DNA from 4 places in the Ruegeria sp. L11 genome. Region 2 is predicted to be linked to each of the others. Evidence: riboswitches for the same ligand, from Rfam matches in the RefSeq annotation. Region 2 holds a riboswitch; each other region holds the start of a gene.

Region 1 (3,811 bases), on a different contig from region 2:
TGAGCGGCGGACTTATGATTTTCCGACGCCCGAGGCGACACTGAGCTTTTCCAAGGAAAGCCTCGACAAAGTGATGACGTCGCTGTCGCCCGAAGCGCGCGGCAGGATCGCGGGTCTTGGGATTGCGATGCCATTCTACCTTTGGGACTGGGCACAGACATTGCAGGTTCCGCAGGAGAAAATGGATCCGTGGCGTGACGCGGACCTGAAAGGCGCGCTGGCGGCAAGCTATGACTTGCCGGTGTTCTTGCAGAACGACGCAACGGCCGCCTGCGGCGCTGAGCTGGTTTTTGGCCCGGCGGAAGGTCCACGAGATTTCCTGTATTTTTATGTGGGCTTCTTCATTGGGGGCGGGGTGGTTCTGAACGGCTCGATCTTTTCGGGGCGGGGAAACGCCGGTGCGCTTGGCCCATTGCCCGTGCCGGACGACGCAGGCGGAGTGAAACCGTTGATAGATGTCGCCAGTCTTTATGTGCTGGAGCGCGCGACAGGTGAGAATGCCGCAACAGCCGGTTCAATTTGGGAAACGACACAGCATTGGGACGTACCGGAAACCCACCTTGAGAACTGGCTGAAACAAGCGGCGCACGGGATTGCCCATGCCACAGTCTCATCTTGCAGCCTGATCGACTTCGAATGTGTCAAGATTGATGGCTGGATGCCCGCAGGCATCAAGGCGCGGCTGGTGGAACTGGTTGAGGTCGAACTATCCGACCTGAACCTGACCGGGCTGGAACGGCCTTTGGTGCTGGCGGGGACGGCAGGCCCGGATGCCCGCTCATTGGGGGCGGCCAGTTTGCCATTGTCGGAAAGATACCTGCTCGAAGGGTAGGTTCATTCCCGAAAACCCCGACCTTTATCCAAAGCGGATCCGCCGGAAAAAGGGCATTGCCCGCTAAACTTTTTGACAGCCAGCGCAAATGATCGTTGACGGATGCCGAAGAAGTCTGGCAAGCCGCTCGGCATGTTCGGTTCCGGGGCGTGCTCTGGAATCAAAAGGGAATGCGGTGCGGGCTTTGGCCCAATTCCGCAACTGCACCCGCAACTGTAAGCGGCGAGCAGGGCTGAAGTGCCACTGGAGTTAATCCGGGAAGGCCAGCCCAACGCTTTGACCCGCAAGTCAGGATACCTGCCGGACATGTGCCTTTGACAAGGGCACTCCTAATCGGCGACGGGATGTGCGTCGGAGCAGGATGCTTGAAAAAGCAGCTTAGCTTGGACATCCCCGCAGTCAAAACGCATCTCGTACCGGGATTGGTACGATGGGACAAGGACGACTATTGATGACCAAGCTGCTTTCCGCAGCCGCTGTGGCGATAGCGCTTCCAGCGATGGCAAATGCGCATTTCCTGCTGGAATACACCGCTGAAACCATGATCGACGCACCGGGGAATGTTCCGGTCAAGCTGATCTTTTGGCATCCGTTCTCGAACGGGCATGTCATGGATCTGGACAAGCCGCAGGAATTCTACGTGATCCACAACGGTCAGAAAACCGATCTGCTGGATACCCTGGAACCCGTACGTTTCACCGGTGGCGAAAACGAAGGCGCGGCATTCAAGGGTTATGTTCCCGTCAAACGGTCGGGCGACTATGTGCTGGTGACAGTTCCCCAGCCCTATTATGAGGAATCCGAGGATATCTATATCCAGCAGATCGCCAAGGCATTCCTGAACCGCAACGAACTGCCGACCGACTGGATGAACCCGGTGGGCCTGCCGGTTGAGATTATCCCGCTCAACAAACCGACCAACATCATCGCGGGTTCGACGTTTACAGGTCGGGTTATGGCCGAAGGCCAACCGGTTGTGGGTGCCGAGATCGAGATCGAGTACATGGCCGCAGAACCAGACATGGAAAGCGCGGCCGCCTCGGCCCCGACCGTCTCGCCGATGCCGGGTGGTGCATTGGTCGCAACTTCGGATGATAACGGGTATTTCACGTTTGGCGTTCCAAAAGCCGGATATTGGGGATTTGCCGCACTCGGCGCCGGTCCCGTGACCGAACACAACGGCAAAGAACTAAGCCAGGACGCGGTCATCTGGATCCGCGCCTGGGATTTGGAGTAACCGTAGATGCACATCGTTGACGGAGCCTTGTCCAACCCTGTCGTGATCGGCGGAGCCGTCGCTGCTGCGGGTGGGATTGCCATGGGCCTCAGGTCGCTGGATCTTGATCGCATCCCCACTGCGGGGGTGCTGTCTGCCAGCTTTTTCGTGGCATCGCTGATCCATGTGCCGATTGGCCCTTCGTCAGTGCATCTGATCCTCAACGGAATGGCCGGGCTTTTGTTGGGCTGGGCCGCATTCCCGGCCCTGTTCGTCGGGCTTTTGCTGCAAGCCGTCTTCTTTGGCTTTGGCGGGTTGACGGTATTGGGGATCAACACCCTGAACATCGCGTTGCCCGCGGTTTTGGCCGGGCTGATCTTTGGCCGCCTGATCGCCCATGGCTCACCTCTGCAAGGTGCGATATGGGGCGGGGTCGGCGGTGCCTTTGCCATAGCCGCCACAACCGGCATGGTTGCGTTTTCACTGGCCTTGTCCGGGGATGCCTTCCTGCCTGCGGCCAAGCTTGTTTTCTTTGCACATATTCCTGTCATGGCGATTGAGGCGATCCTGACCGGGTTCGCGGTTTTGCTGGCGCGCAAGGTCAAGCCCGAGCTGTTTGTCAAAGGAGCGGTCGCGTGAGGTACCTGGCGATCGTTCTGGCGCTGAGCTGCGCACCCGTACCTGCCTTGGCGCATAAGGTCATAGCCGGAGTGTTTGAATCCGGTGACGCCATCGAAGGCGAAATCGGCTTTTCCAACGGCGACATGGCAAGCGGGGCCGAGGTCATCGTCAACGGCCCGGACGGAACCGAGCTGGGCCGTATCCTCACGGATGCAGACGGGTTCTTTATCTACACGCCAAACGCGCCGGTAGCCCATACTTTCTTTGCAAACCTTGGTGCCGGGCACGTGGCCGAGGTTACCATGCCCGCTGCGGATGTCGCCCGGATCATGGGCGTTGAAGCGGAACCCGACACCGCGCCGACAAACGCACCTGCCCAGACAGCGGCGGTGCTCAGCGATGAACAACAACAGGTCATTGCCAGGGCCGTTCGGGATGAGCTGCGCCCGCTGCGTCGGGAAATCGCCGCCTACCGCGAACAAAATGACCTGCAAACTGTTCTGGGTGGGATCGGATATATCGTCGGTCTGTTTGGTCTGGGCTTTTACTTTGCGGCACGCCGCAAGCTGGCGGCCTGATGGCGCACGTTCTGGGGCAACAGGAAAACACGCTGGCCAAAGCGGGCGCGCAGCGGCGCGGCGCGATCAACCCGCTTGATCCAAGGATGCGGATCGTCATGGCGGTTGTCTTCGCGGTGGTGACTGTGGCGGTCTCCTCGCAGACAGCACTGTGCGGGGCTCTGGCGGTGTCCCTTTCGCTTCTTGCCGCGTCGCGTCTGCCCTGGCGGAAAACGTTGAAACGCATGGCCATGATGGATGGGTTCATCCTTTTCATGCTGGTGCTGTTGCCATTCTCCATGCCCGGCGACCCGATGTTCACGCTCTGGGGGTTTCCCGCAAGCTGGCAGGGTTTCTGGAAAGCGGTCGAGATCGCCTTGACGGCCAACGCGGTCATCCTGTCCCTGATGGTGCTGGTCGGCACGATGGAGCCGGTCATGCTTGGCCACGCCTTGCACCGCCTACGCTGCCCCGAAAAGCTGGTTCATCTTCTGATGTTCACCATCCGCTATATCGAGGTTCTGCGGGAAGAATACCTGCGCCTGCGCGCGGCTATGAAAGTGCGCGGCTTTCGCCCGGCAACAA
Region 2 (3,811 bases):
AGACGTTCATGGCCCGCGATTCTGTCGAACTGCGGGCCAGATATGGCGTGTTTTTTCCGAACACCTGCCTACCCCTGCTCGTTCACGGGGCGCGATGTAGTCTGGTGTTTGCCTTACCCTCAGGCGCGCCCTTGTGGCACAACCTCGTATCCCGGCTCTTCCGGCTCATCATCTGTCATTTCGGCTGGGAAGCCCGGGGCAGTGATATCCAGGCCGGTTGCCTCTTCCAGCCGCTTGATAATATTTGGTGAAAGCTCGCGTTCGCCATAGCGTGCGATACCATCGTTAAAGATGTTGATCATCACCGGATTTATTTCCAGCGGCACCCCGGCGCGGTCGGCGACCTCCTGAAACAGACCGATATCCTTCTTCACCAGATCCATGGTGAAGGAAATATCGCGCGACCCGTTCAGGATGACCTGACTTTCGGTTTCGTGCACGAAGGACGTGCCGGACGAGATTTTGATCGCCTCATAGGTCGTGTTCAGATCCATCCCCGCAGCCTTTGCCGTAACCAGTGCTTCGGCGCAGGTGATCAGGTTGGCGGTGGCAAGATAGTTGGTCATCACTTTCAGCACCGACGCCGAGCCCAGTTCACCGGTGTGCAAAACCCGGCGGCCCATTGTCGTCAGGAAAGGCAGAATTCGTTCAAACGTTTCCCGGTCACAGCCCGCAAAGATCGAAATGTTGCCTGTCGCGGCACGGTGGCACCCGCCAGAAACCGGGCAATCGACGGCCGCACCGCCGCGCGATATGACTTCGGCACCCAAGCGTTTGACTTCGGCCTCGTCAGTGGTCGACATCTCCATCCAGATCTTGCCGGGGCCCACTTCGGGCAACATCTCCTGCATGACTGCGTCCGATGCTGCCGGAGACGGCAGACAGGTGATCACCGCATCGCAATCGCGCATCAGCTGGGCGGGCCCTTCTGCCGCCTTTGCGCCTTTGGCGACAAACTCGGCCACCAGATCCGCGTTCAGGTCATGCACAGTCAGATCAATGCCGTTGCGCAAAAGGGATCCCGAAAGCTTGCCGCCTACGTTACCCAGACCGATAAATCCCACTTTCATATGACGCATCTCCAAGTTCGTCGTTTTCCCGTCATGCGACCATATACCGAACACGTTCTTCATGCCGCCGAACGACGCCTACAGGTCGCTTTTTTCTCCTTGGCTTATTTGTTGCGCGCGAACCGCTTGACAAGCGGGTCAGCGGTGCCGCATGTCCCTTTCGTTGGTGTCGGCGACAGCCGATGAAAAGGGAATGCGTCAACGGTTCATCCGCCAAGCGCAGCCGCCCCCGCGACCGTGACCGGAGAGGATGCCCAATGCCACTGGCCTGTGCCGGGAAGGCGGGACATCCGACAGAGCGACCGCTCTGGCATCCGCAAGCCGGGAGACCTGCCAACACCCGAAGTTGAAACCGGGCGGGGTGTTCCGGTGTCGGGTCCATGTGCAGACGTGGTGCCCGCATGAAACCCCGTCCCCCGCGAAGAGGATTTGGGGGGATGAGAGACATGACCGAGAACGCACCGGTAGAGCTACTGGTCTGCACGACTTGCCGCCGGGGTCTGCCCGTCGAGGATGACGCTGAGCGACCCGGCACATTGTTGCACAAGGCCCTGGAACAGGCTGTCCTGCCGGATGGTATCACTCTGAAACCGGTCGAATGCCTTTCGAACTGCGATCAGGGCTGTTCCATCGTTCTTCGGGGCGGGCCGGATCGCTGGACCTTTGTTTACGAGAATCTGAACGAAATCGATCACGTCGATGTCATCATCGATGGCGCGACTAAGTATCTGGCCACAGGCGATGGTCTGGTGAAATGGCGCGACCGTCCTGAACACTTCCGCAAAAACTGCGCCTCGCGCATTCCCCCGATTGGAGCCTGAGATCATGTCGAACCTTGAAAAACTTCCCGTCACCGTGATCACCGGCTTTCTGGGCTCGGGCAAAACCACGCTGGTGCGCCATCTGATGCAGAACCCGCAGGGCAAGCGCCTTGCGATTGTTGTTAACGAGTTTGGCGATGTGGGTGTTGATGGCGACATTCTGAAATCCTGCGCGATACCGGATTGCCCTGCGGAAAACATCATGGAACTGGCAAACGGCTGCATTTGCTGCACCGTGGCTGATGATTTCATCCCGACCATCGAGGCGCTGATGGCGCTGGAACCGCGCCCGGATCACATCCTGATCGAAACATCCGGCCTTGCACTGCCCAAACCGCTGCTGAAAGCATTTGATTGGCCTGATATCCGTTCGAAAATCACTGTTGATGGCGTGATCGCGCTGGCCGATGCCGAGGCCGTGGCCGCCGGTCGCTTTGCTCCGAACGTTGAAGCGGTGGATGCCCAACGGCTGGCTGATGACTCGATTGATCACGAAACACCCTTGTCCGAGGTGTTCGAAGATCAAATCTCGTGCGCGGATATCATCCTGCTGACCAAGCCCGATCTGGCAGGTCCCGAAGGTGTCGCGAAAGCTAAACAGATTATCGCCGCCGAGGCGCCGCGCCCGCTTCCCGTCGTCGAGGTTGCAGAGGGTGTCGTCGACGTACGTGTCGTGCTTGGCCTTGAGGCTGCCGCCGAAGATGACATGGACGCCCGCCCGTCACATCACGATGGCCATCACGATCATGAGCATGACGATTTCGAAAGCATCATCGTCGAGTTTCCGGAACAGACCGACCCGGCGGAACTGGTAGCCAGGATCGAACGTCTTGCGACTGAGCTGAATATCCTGCGCGTCAAAGGCTATGCCGCCGTCGCTGGCAAACCGATGCGCCTGCTGGTTCAGGCTGTCGGCGCGCGGGTTCGTCACCAATACGACCGCCCGTGGGAGCCCGGTGAAGAGCGCCGCTCGCGCCTGGTCGTGATTGCCGAGCATGACGACATCAAAGAAGCCGAAATCCGTGATATCCTCGTGGGTGTGACCGAGGTTGCCGAGTAAGTCATGCACGTCGTCTTTCGCGAAAGCCACGGGCTCGAGGAAACCGAGACCCCAACCGATCTGGGCCAAAGCCCGGGTGATCTGGTTGTGCTGTCCTTTTCCGACAGTGACCTGGGCGCTTTCGCGGCGGGCTGGCATCGCGGCGGCGGGCCTGAGGGGCGGATGCCCACGATGCGGCTGGCCAATCTTGCGGCGCTGAAGCACCCTCTGTCCGTCGATACCTATGTCGAACAGACACTTGAGGGCGCAAAGGGCATCCTGATCCGTCTGATAGGTGGCGTGCCCTATTGGTCTTACGGGCTGCAACAGGTTCTGGCACTGGCGCAAGCCAAAGGCATCGCGTTAGCCGTTTTACCGGCGGATGGGCGTGAAGACACTCGGTTGGATGAGTATTCGACCCTGCCCCTCTCGACCCTGAGGCGGCTGGCACATCTGTGTGACACCGGCGGCGAAGTCGCCGCGCAGGCCGCATTGGCCCAGATGGCCTTGGCAGCAGGGCTTTATGCCGGGCCAGTGATGGGCGCGAAAACCCTGCCCGAATGCGGTGCGTGGTGTCCAGATCAGGGTGTCGTCCCGGTGGGTTCCGCATTCCAGAACGATACGAAACGCATCCTTGTCACCTTTTATCGCGCGTATCTGACATCCGCAGACACCGCCCCGGTCGCGGCCCTGATCCGCAGCCTGCGCGCCCGCGGGCTTCAGGCGGTGGGTCTGTTTGCCCCGTCGCTCAAGACCCCAGCCGCTGCCGACTGGCTCAGGGAACAGGTCGTTGCCTTGCGACCGTCGGCGATCATCAACGCCACTTCATTCTCGGGCAAGGGCGCGTCCGGCACGTCGCCTCTGGACGCAGCGGATGTGCC
Region 3 (3,811 bases), on a different contig from region 2:
AGGAACCGAGCGGCATGAGGGATGACCAGCCCGACAAAGCCAATGGATCCGACGATCGAGACCATGACAGCTGTTGTAAGTGCGGTCGCAAAGATCAGGGTTGCCTGCACCCGCCGGACTGGAACGCCCAGCGAGGCCGCTGAATCAGAGCCGAAAATAAAGGCGTCCAGTGCTCTGGCGTGAAAGCGGCAAATGAGCCAACCGACAAGGGCCACCGGAATGGCCAGATACACATCCGGCCAGCGCACGCCGCTGAGGTTTCCCATCAGCCAGAACATGATCCCGCGCGCCTGATCGGCATTGGCGGATTTGGCGATGATGAAGGCCGTCAGCGCATTGAACAACTGAGACCCGGCAATTCCCGCCAGGACGATCTGTGCCGTCGCAACCCGTCCGCCCCCTGCGCCAGCGGCTCGGGCCAGCAACGCGACAAAACCAAAAGCCAAAAGCGCGCCATTGAACGCGCCAAAAGACAGCGACAAAGCCCCCCCGCCCAAACCTGCGATGGTAACAGCCACGGCACCCGTCGAGGCCCCGGCAGAAATGCCCAAAATGTAAGGGTCGGCCAACGGGTTTCGCAGCAAAGCCTGCAACACGACCCCCGCGACGGCCAGACCAGCGCCGCAGGACGCCGCGACCAGAGCGCGAGGAAGCCGGTAACTCCAGATAATACCCTGATCAATGGGGTCGACGGGCAGGTCCGCTCCGGCCAGCTTGTTGGCCAGAACGGACAGAACCAAATCGGGCGACAGCGAGGTTTCCCCGATCATCGCGCCCGCAAGGACCGCCGCAATCAACAATGGCACAGTAAGGCACGCAGCCTTGAAACCCTGCCGTAAGATTGCGGCGACCTCGTTCACAAGTTGTTTCCGATAGTATCCAGCTTCTCGGCCAGATCCTCCAGTGCCGGGATTGCGCGGATGGTGGCGTCCATGGCCTGCGCATCCATAACGACGATCCGGTCATTCTTGACCGCATCCATCTGGCTGGTCACCGAATCAGCGCGCAGGAACTCCAGCTTTTTCAGGTAGTCGTCCGCAGCAAAGCGACGGCGGTCCATCTTGGCAATCACAATCACTGTCGGATTGGCCTTGGCAATGGTTTCCCAGCCCACTGTTGGCCATTCTTCATCCGTCTCGATGACGTTGCGGATGCCCAATGTGCTCATCATGTATCCCGGTGCGCCTTTTTGTCCGGCCACAAACGGATCGCTTTCCATCTCAGGAGAGGAAAACCAGAACACGGCTGACACGTCGTCCAGCTTCACGGCTTGCGCCTTGGCGACGGCTGCGGCTTCGCGGGCCTTGTACTCGGCAACCAGGTCCGTGCCGCGTTCGGACACATCAAAAGCTGCGGCCAGTTCTTCGATACCCTGATACAGCGTATCGGTCGAGAACGCTTGCAGGCGGGTGCCATCGCCGCCGACCGTATTGTCTTTGCCGACGCAATCTGCAGGCATTACGTACGTTGGAATGCCCAGTTCATGAAATTGCTCACGCGTGGCGACGATGCCCTCGGGCCCGACATGCCATTCATATTGCGCTGCGACCAGTCCCGGCCGCTTGGCAACCACGCTTTCAAAGCTGGGATCATTATCTGCCAGACGCTCGACCTTGGCATTCACCTCGGCATATTCAGGCAGCACCTCGTTGAACCAGACCGAAGTTCCAAGAACCTGCTCGCCCAGACCCAGCGCATAAAGCACCTCGGTCGCGGCCTGGCCGACCGTGACTGACGACGTCACAGGCGCGTCAAACGTGACCGAGTGACCGCAGTTTTCGATGGTTAGGGGAAAGTTTCCTTCGGCGGCAGCGCTGGTAGCCAGCAAGGAAAGGCCAATCAGGCCAGTGCGTAGAAACATGACAATCGATCTCCATGTGTCAATGACCAGAGAACGGGTGAATGGGCATTTACCGAAGCAACAGACGCTTTTCTGCCTGCTGTAAGCGCAGAGTGGAATACAGCCCGCCCAGCGCGTTTCTTCGGCAACCTCCCCGGACAACCCCGCCCGGTGTGTTTCGGTTTCATACCGGCAGGTCTCCTGACTGACGGGTCTTTGTCTGTCCTGTCTTCCCAGACCAAAATGGCCCAGTGACGGAAATGGACAGCGCTCGCCGCCTACAGTTGCGGGGGCAGTTCCGGTTGGCACCAAAAGGCACCTCGGATTCCCTCTTAGCCACATCGGGACCGGTAAAACGCGGGTACCTTAACACTTACCCTGCGGCAAGAAAAAACTCCGGGGTCTTTCCTATTTTCTCGCAAGAGCATGCACCTGCGCGTCTCAACATGGCGCTGATATCAGAAAAGCCGCTGAGAACGCGCCAAAATCCGGACCCAGATTCATAGTGTGTGATATTAGGGAAAATCATGGCTGGGGTGGTAGGATTCGAACCTACGATACACGGTACCAAAAACCGCTGCCTTACCACTTGGCTACACCCCAACGGTGAGCGGCTATCTACGATTGTTGATGGCAGGGTTCAAGAGCGTTTTGCAAAAAAAGCGAGCGCCGTAAAATTTTTTTGAAGGCCCCTCATTTGGTGTCGATCAACACCGCTCCGGTACGGTTGCCTTCCTGTACCATCGCATGGGCGGCAGCGCATTCTTCCAGTGTAAAGACCTTATGTACGGGGCAGATCAATGCGCCATCAGCCAGTGCCTTGTGTAGAGTCTCTATTGCGGCGGCGCGCAAATCTGCGGGCAGCAGGTAGATCAGGACTGCCTCGAGTGTCACGGCCTTGAACATCATGGGTCCAAAGGGAAAGACAGGTGTCATATTCCGGGCAGATCCATATGCGTTGATACGGCCGTTCTCGGCGATGACGGCAATGTTGGTGTCAAGGTTCTGTCCAAATTCGACATCGACGATTCGACCAATTGTACGTCCATCATTTGCGTCGAGAATCTGATCCGAAAGGTGTTCACCGGAGTAGTCGAGAACGACATCTGCACCGGCTGCCTTGACCCGGTCAAAGCTGCGGGTGCTGGCCGTTGCGATCACATTGGCTCCGGCCCATTTGGCAAGCTGGACAGCCAGATACCCGACAGTACCCGCCCCACCATGGATCAAAATGGTTTGCCCGCGCGGCGTGCCGCCCGAGAACACTGCGTGGCTTGCGGTAAGGCCCGGAATTCCAAGAATCGCTCCGGTTTCAAGTGACACCGTCTCGGGCAGTTCTACAGCCTGAGATTCAGGCAGGGTGATGTGGCTGGCAGCTGTACCGAACGCGCGTTGCCATTGCCCGTTCCAAATCCACACGCGCTGACCAATCCGCGTCGCGGGTACGCCATCGCCAACCGCTGTGATGACTCCAGCCCCGTCGCTGTGCGGAACGATCAGCGGAAACGGAGGTTCTGTGACACCTGGCCGGGTTCCCGCGCGGGCCTTGACGTCCGAGGGATTTACGCCGGAATAAGACAACTCGACCGTGACTTCACCCGGTCCAGGCGGAACCGGGGGAATATCCTGAACACGCAAGACATCGACAGCGTCTCCGAAGGCTGAATAGGTGACTGCGCGCATAGGGTCCTCCGTTTAGGTCGAGTTAAGCGGCGATTGGGCCGGTAACTCAAACAGCTTGTCGCGCTTTTTCGGGGCGATGCGCAACCGCGGATACCGGAAATTGTCTTTCGCCTATTCCCGAATTTCGGAAGAATCGACGCCCCAAAGGTTCGATTTCAGTGTCCAGCCACGGTATCCGCCGGCGGTGATCCTGCACCAGTCCAGCGAACAGGCTCCAAGGCGCGCCACCACTCCGGTCTCGAAATGGGCATTCACGGGCGAGGTCGGGTCGGGGCGGGCATAAACAGG
Region 4 (3,811 bases), on a different contig from region 2:
TGGTCGGGTCGTCGGGCGTAGGTAAAACGACGCTCAGCAACGCCATGACGGATCAAAACCTCGCCACGTCTGAAATTCGCGAAGACGACGCACGGGGCAGACACACGACAACGGTGCGCGCGTTGCACCGGATGGGTAACGGTGGCTGGCTGATCGATACGCCGGGAATGCGCGCACTGCGTTTGCTGGACGCTCAGGACGGGATCGACAACGTGTTCTCGGACATCACGGAGCTTGGCCAAAGCTGTCGCTTTTCGGATTGTCAGCACGAGACCGAGCCCGGCTGTGCCGTGCAGAACGCAATCGGCGAAGGCGCACTTGACCCGACCCGGCTGGACCGTTGGCGCAAGCTGCGGCGTGAAGATCAGCGAAACTCGGAAACCGTTGCCCAATCGCGGGCGCGGGACAAGGCGTTCGGCAAGATGGTGCGCGGTGTCATGCAGGACAAGAAGCTTCGCAAACGGCCATAACTGCAAGGTGTTAGGAAAACCTGCGTCGCGTCTGATCAGGCGATCAGGCGCGGCCAGACCGCTGCATTGCGACGGGCAAATGCTCCGATATGGCCTATTTCCGGCAGTCCGAATTCAGCAGGCTTCAGAAGGTGGCGTCTGGCCTCGGGGCCATACAAATCAGCAAGGCGCCAAACCGCCTCGGGCGGAGCCATCTGGTCATCTTCGAACGTGAACAGATCCACTGGTGTTCCAGAACTGCCCCAATGCGCATCAGGCAAATTCTGCCCGATCTCGGGAACGTAGCTAAGAGGGGCTGTACACCATTTGCGCCATTGCCAGTAGACCGAGGCGGGCAGGTCCGAACCAAACCCGATTGCTTTGCCGGGTAGATAGCCAAGTGCCCGCACCATCAGCGGTGCATGGCCATACCAGAACAGCCCTGCCAACCCCCGATAGGGCCATGGGTGATCTTTCAAAGTCACCAGTCCCGAACACACACCGATCATTCGGTCGATCTGGTCGATATCCGGCTGCACCGGCCCCAGCATCGCACCGACGGAATGGCCGATGGTCCACTGCTGCGCCTTTGGAAACCGCCTGCGCATTTCGGCCCGTGCCGCTGGCATGTCGATCAACGCCCAATCCGCCATTGTTGCAGTTGCGTCTTTCAGGCGGCCAACCAAAGAAAGCCCGTAGTCCCGATAGTCATAGGTCAGGCAAGCTATCCCCCGGTCGGCAGCCAGCCATCGCGCGAAGTGTTGATAATAGTCACGCGGCACACCCGTGGCACTGTTCAGCACGACAACGGTTTCCGGCTCACCCACTGGCCGATGCAACCGCGCCGACAAGGTCACAGACCCGGACGGAAAGCGGAAATCTTCGATCAACACCGTCTGTTCCGTATCCAACATGATCCCCGGCTTTCGCTGAAACAATCGGTTTGCCTGCCTTCGATGCCGATGACACTAGGCCGGAACATAATCCGCATCCAGCATGACCAAACGTCCGGCTAAAGATCGGCTTGACTCGGAACGCGATCAGGCGCTAGCGGTTGTGTGATGGTTTCTGGCCCCCACAAGAGGTCGGGATGAAAAGGGAACACGGTGCGGTTTGTCTGGTCATACAGACATCAACCTAGTCCGCGACTGCCCCCGCAACTGTAAGCGGTAAGCAATGCCGAAATACCACTGGCCCATGGGCTGGGAAGGTCGGCAGAGCAATGACCCGCAAGTCAGGAGACCTGCCATCGGAACTGAAACCGAAACTCGGGCGGGGTGTCCGGGCAGGTCCTGACAGCGAGATGCTGTCCCACCTGCCCCAATATCCAGCCCACCACGCGCGGAGGGCGCAGGATGATCTGGAAGACAAAGTCACACGAATACAGCGCTACTGTGTGCCAGCGGACTGGGAAAACCTGCCCGGCTTTGGCGCGACTGGCCCGCTCGATTTCCGAAGCCATGGCGCAGGCGGTTTCGGCCACCAGCGAGGATTTCGAATTTGAAGGCAACAGCGCGCTGTCACATTGCGCGGAAGGGTGCATGGCAACGATCCGAGCGCGATCCGACAGCGTTCGCGTTTTCTGCGGGGCGCACCCTGATACGGCAATTCGGGACCTTGATGCCTATGCCGATTTGATCTTCGGACCTATATTCAGCACGCTGCCCGCGGGCATTGTCGCGAACCCGCCTTGCGCCATGATCGAGGTTTCAACGATCCGGCCCCGGAAAACCGGCTACGCACCCCAGCAGCTGTCAGCTTGATCCCACTTCCACCTGTGCCGGGGTGATCCGGGACGCCCAGGCCAGCTGCGCATCGGTTTCGACAGCGCAGGGGCGCACGGCCCGCAGGCGGTCCAGTGCGTCGCTGGCGCGTTCACCGCATTCAACCATCAGTCGCAGAACAATCATCCCGGATCTGCCGCACCCCCCACGGCAATGCACAAGAACCCGGCCACCGCCCGACAGCGCATGTCGGGCCGTGGCGCTGACCTCTGGCCAGGCCTTCTGAACCGCCTGCGTCGGTGCTCCAAAATCTTCGATCGGCAGGTGAACCCACCGGCTGGCACGGCTTTGGATGTCGCTGCCAAAGTGCTGCGCGCCATCCTGAAGCATTTCAACATCCGTCGTCATTGAAATCACAAGGCCCGGTTTCCACGCCGCAATCATATCCAGATCGCCGACGTAATCCCCGCCACGCCCGGGCATTGAAGTAAGGGCAAGCGTCCCGCCTCCGACCTGCAGAGCAAAGATGACCAACTGCGACATGAAGTGCGTCCTCCCCCAAGGTACTCTTTAAGAAATGAGTCATTAAATCCGCTGGTCCAGTTTAGTTGGAAACCAGCCCGTTCCTGAAACAAAAAATCATCGCGCCCCACAGTGGACGCGGACTGCCGCCGCCACTACGCTGTGCCGAAGCACCGAATCCGAGCGAGAAGACATGACAGACACGCCCAGCCCCGCCTATCAGGTTCTCGCCCGCAAATACCGTCCGGAAACCTTTGCCGATCTGGTGGGTCAGGATGCCATGGTGCGCACCCTGAAGAACGCTTTCGAGGCCGACCGGATCGCGCAGGCCTTTATCATGACCGGCATTCGCGGGACGGGTAAAACGACCACGGCGCGGATCATCGCCAAGGGCATGAACTGCATCGGACCCGACGGAACCGGTGGCCCCACAACCGAACCCTGCGGTCAGTGCGAACATTGTGTCGCCATCATGGAAGGCCGCCATGTCGATGTGATGGAAATGGATGCCGCCAGCCGTACCGGCGTCAACGATATCCGCGAGATCATCGACAGTGTACGCTATCGCGCCGCCAGTGCGCGCTACAAGATCTACATCATCGACGAGGTTCACATGCTCTCGACCAGCGCATTCAACGCGCTGCTCAAGACGTTGGAAGAACCGCCCGCGCATGTGAAGTTCATCTTCGCGACCACCGAGATTCGCAAAGTGCCGGTCACGGTTCTGTCGCGGTGTCAGCGGTTTGACCTGCGCCGGATCGAGCCCGAAGACATGATCGGTCTGCTGCGCAAGATCGCCGGGGCCGAGGGCGCGCAGATCGCCGACGACGCACTGGCGCTGATCACCCGCGCTGCAGAAGGGTCGGCCCGCGACGCGACCTCACTGCTGGATCAGGCAATTTCACACGGGGCTGGCGAGACGACCGCCGATCAGGTCCGTGCGATGCTGGGTCTGGCGGATCGTGGTCGCGTTCTGGACCTGATGGACATGATCCTGCGCGGTGACGCGGCAGGGGCGCTTACTGAACTGAGCGGGCAATATGCGGAAGGCGCGGACCCTCTGGCCGTGCTGCGCGATCTGGCCGAAATCACGCATTGGGTGTCCGTCGTAAAGAT

The links. A riboswitch is a leader RNA that binds a small molecule or an ion and turns the genes downstream of it on or off. The one in region 2 is predicted to bind cobalamin.
Region 1: linked by a shared signal. The riboswitch ahead of ACR0CE_RS19640 (DUF4198 domain-containing protein) and the one ahead of ACR0CE_RS00325 (DUF1636 family protein) in region 2 are both predicted to bind cobalamin.
Region 3: linked by a shared signal. The riboswitch ahead of ACR0CE_RS05915 (ABC transporter substrate-binding protein) and the one ahead of ACR0CE_RS00325 (DUF1636 family protein) in region 2 are both predicted to bind cobalamin.
Region 4: linked by a shared signal. The riboswitch ahead of ACR0CE_RS17745 (hypothetical protein) and the one ahead of ACR0CE_RS00325 (DUF1636 family protein) in region 2 are both predicted to bind cobalamin.

The regions. Positions count from the first base shown of each region.
Region 1 is NZ_JBQFMI010000025.1:15,208-19,018, forward strand. Features, by position in the region: gene ACR0CE_RS19635 (ROK family transcriptional regulator) at 1-832, shown strand, start outside; cobalamin riboswitch at 953-1,151, shown strand; gene ACR0CE_RS19640 (DUF4198 domain-containing protein) at 1,284-2,069, shown strand; gene cbiM (cobalt transporter CbiM) at 2,076-2,687, shown strand; gene ACR0CE_RS19650 (cobalt ABC transporter permease) at 2,684-3,247, shown strand; gene cbiQ (cobalt ECF transporter T component CbiQ) at 3,247-3,811, shown strand, end outside.
Region 2 is NZ_JBQFMI010000001.1:65,417-69,227, reverse strand. Features, by position in the region: gene ACR0CE_RS00330 (NAD(P)-dependent oxidoreductase) at 120-1,133, opposite strand; cobalamin riboswitch at 1,218-1,422, shown strand; gene ACR0CE_RS00325 (DUF1636 family protein) at 1,517-1,891, shown strand; gene cobW (cobalamin biosynthesis protein CobW) at 1,896-2,951, shown strand; gene cobN (cobaltochelatase subunit CobN) at 2,955-3,811, shown strand, end outside.
Region 3 is NZ_JBQFMI010000002.1:201,810-205,620, forward strand. Features, by position in the region: gene ACR0CE_RS05910 (FecCD family ABC transporter permease) at 1-842, opposite strand, end outside; gene ACR0CE_RS05915 (ABC transporter substrate-binding protein) at 857-1,861, opposite strand; cobalamin riboswitch at 2,015-2,207, opposite strand; tRNA gene ACR0CE_RS05920 (tRNA-Gln) at 2,369-2,443, opposite strand; gene ACR0CE_RS05925 (NADPH:quinone reductase) at 2,534-3,523, opposite strand; gene ACR0CE_RS05930 (SH3 domain-containing protein) at 3,635-3,811, opposite strand, start outside.
Region 4 is NZ_JBQFMI010000017.1:8,562-12,372, reverse strand. Features, by position in the region: gene rsgA (ribosome small subunit-dependent GTPase A) at 1-470, shown strand, start outside; gene ACR0CE_RS17750 (alpha/beta hydrolase family protein) at 506-1,363, opposite strand; cobalamin riboswitch at 1,496-1,714, shown strand; gene ACR0CE_RS17745 (hypothetical protein) at 1,805-2,212, shown strand; gene ACR0CE_RS17740 (protein-tyrosine phosphatase family protein) at 2,204-2,716, opposite strand; gene ACR0CE_RS17735 (DNA polymerase III subunit gamma/tau) at 2,889-3,811, shown strand, end outside.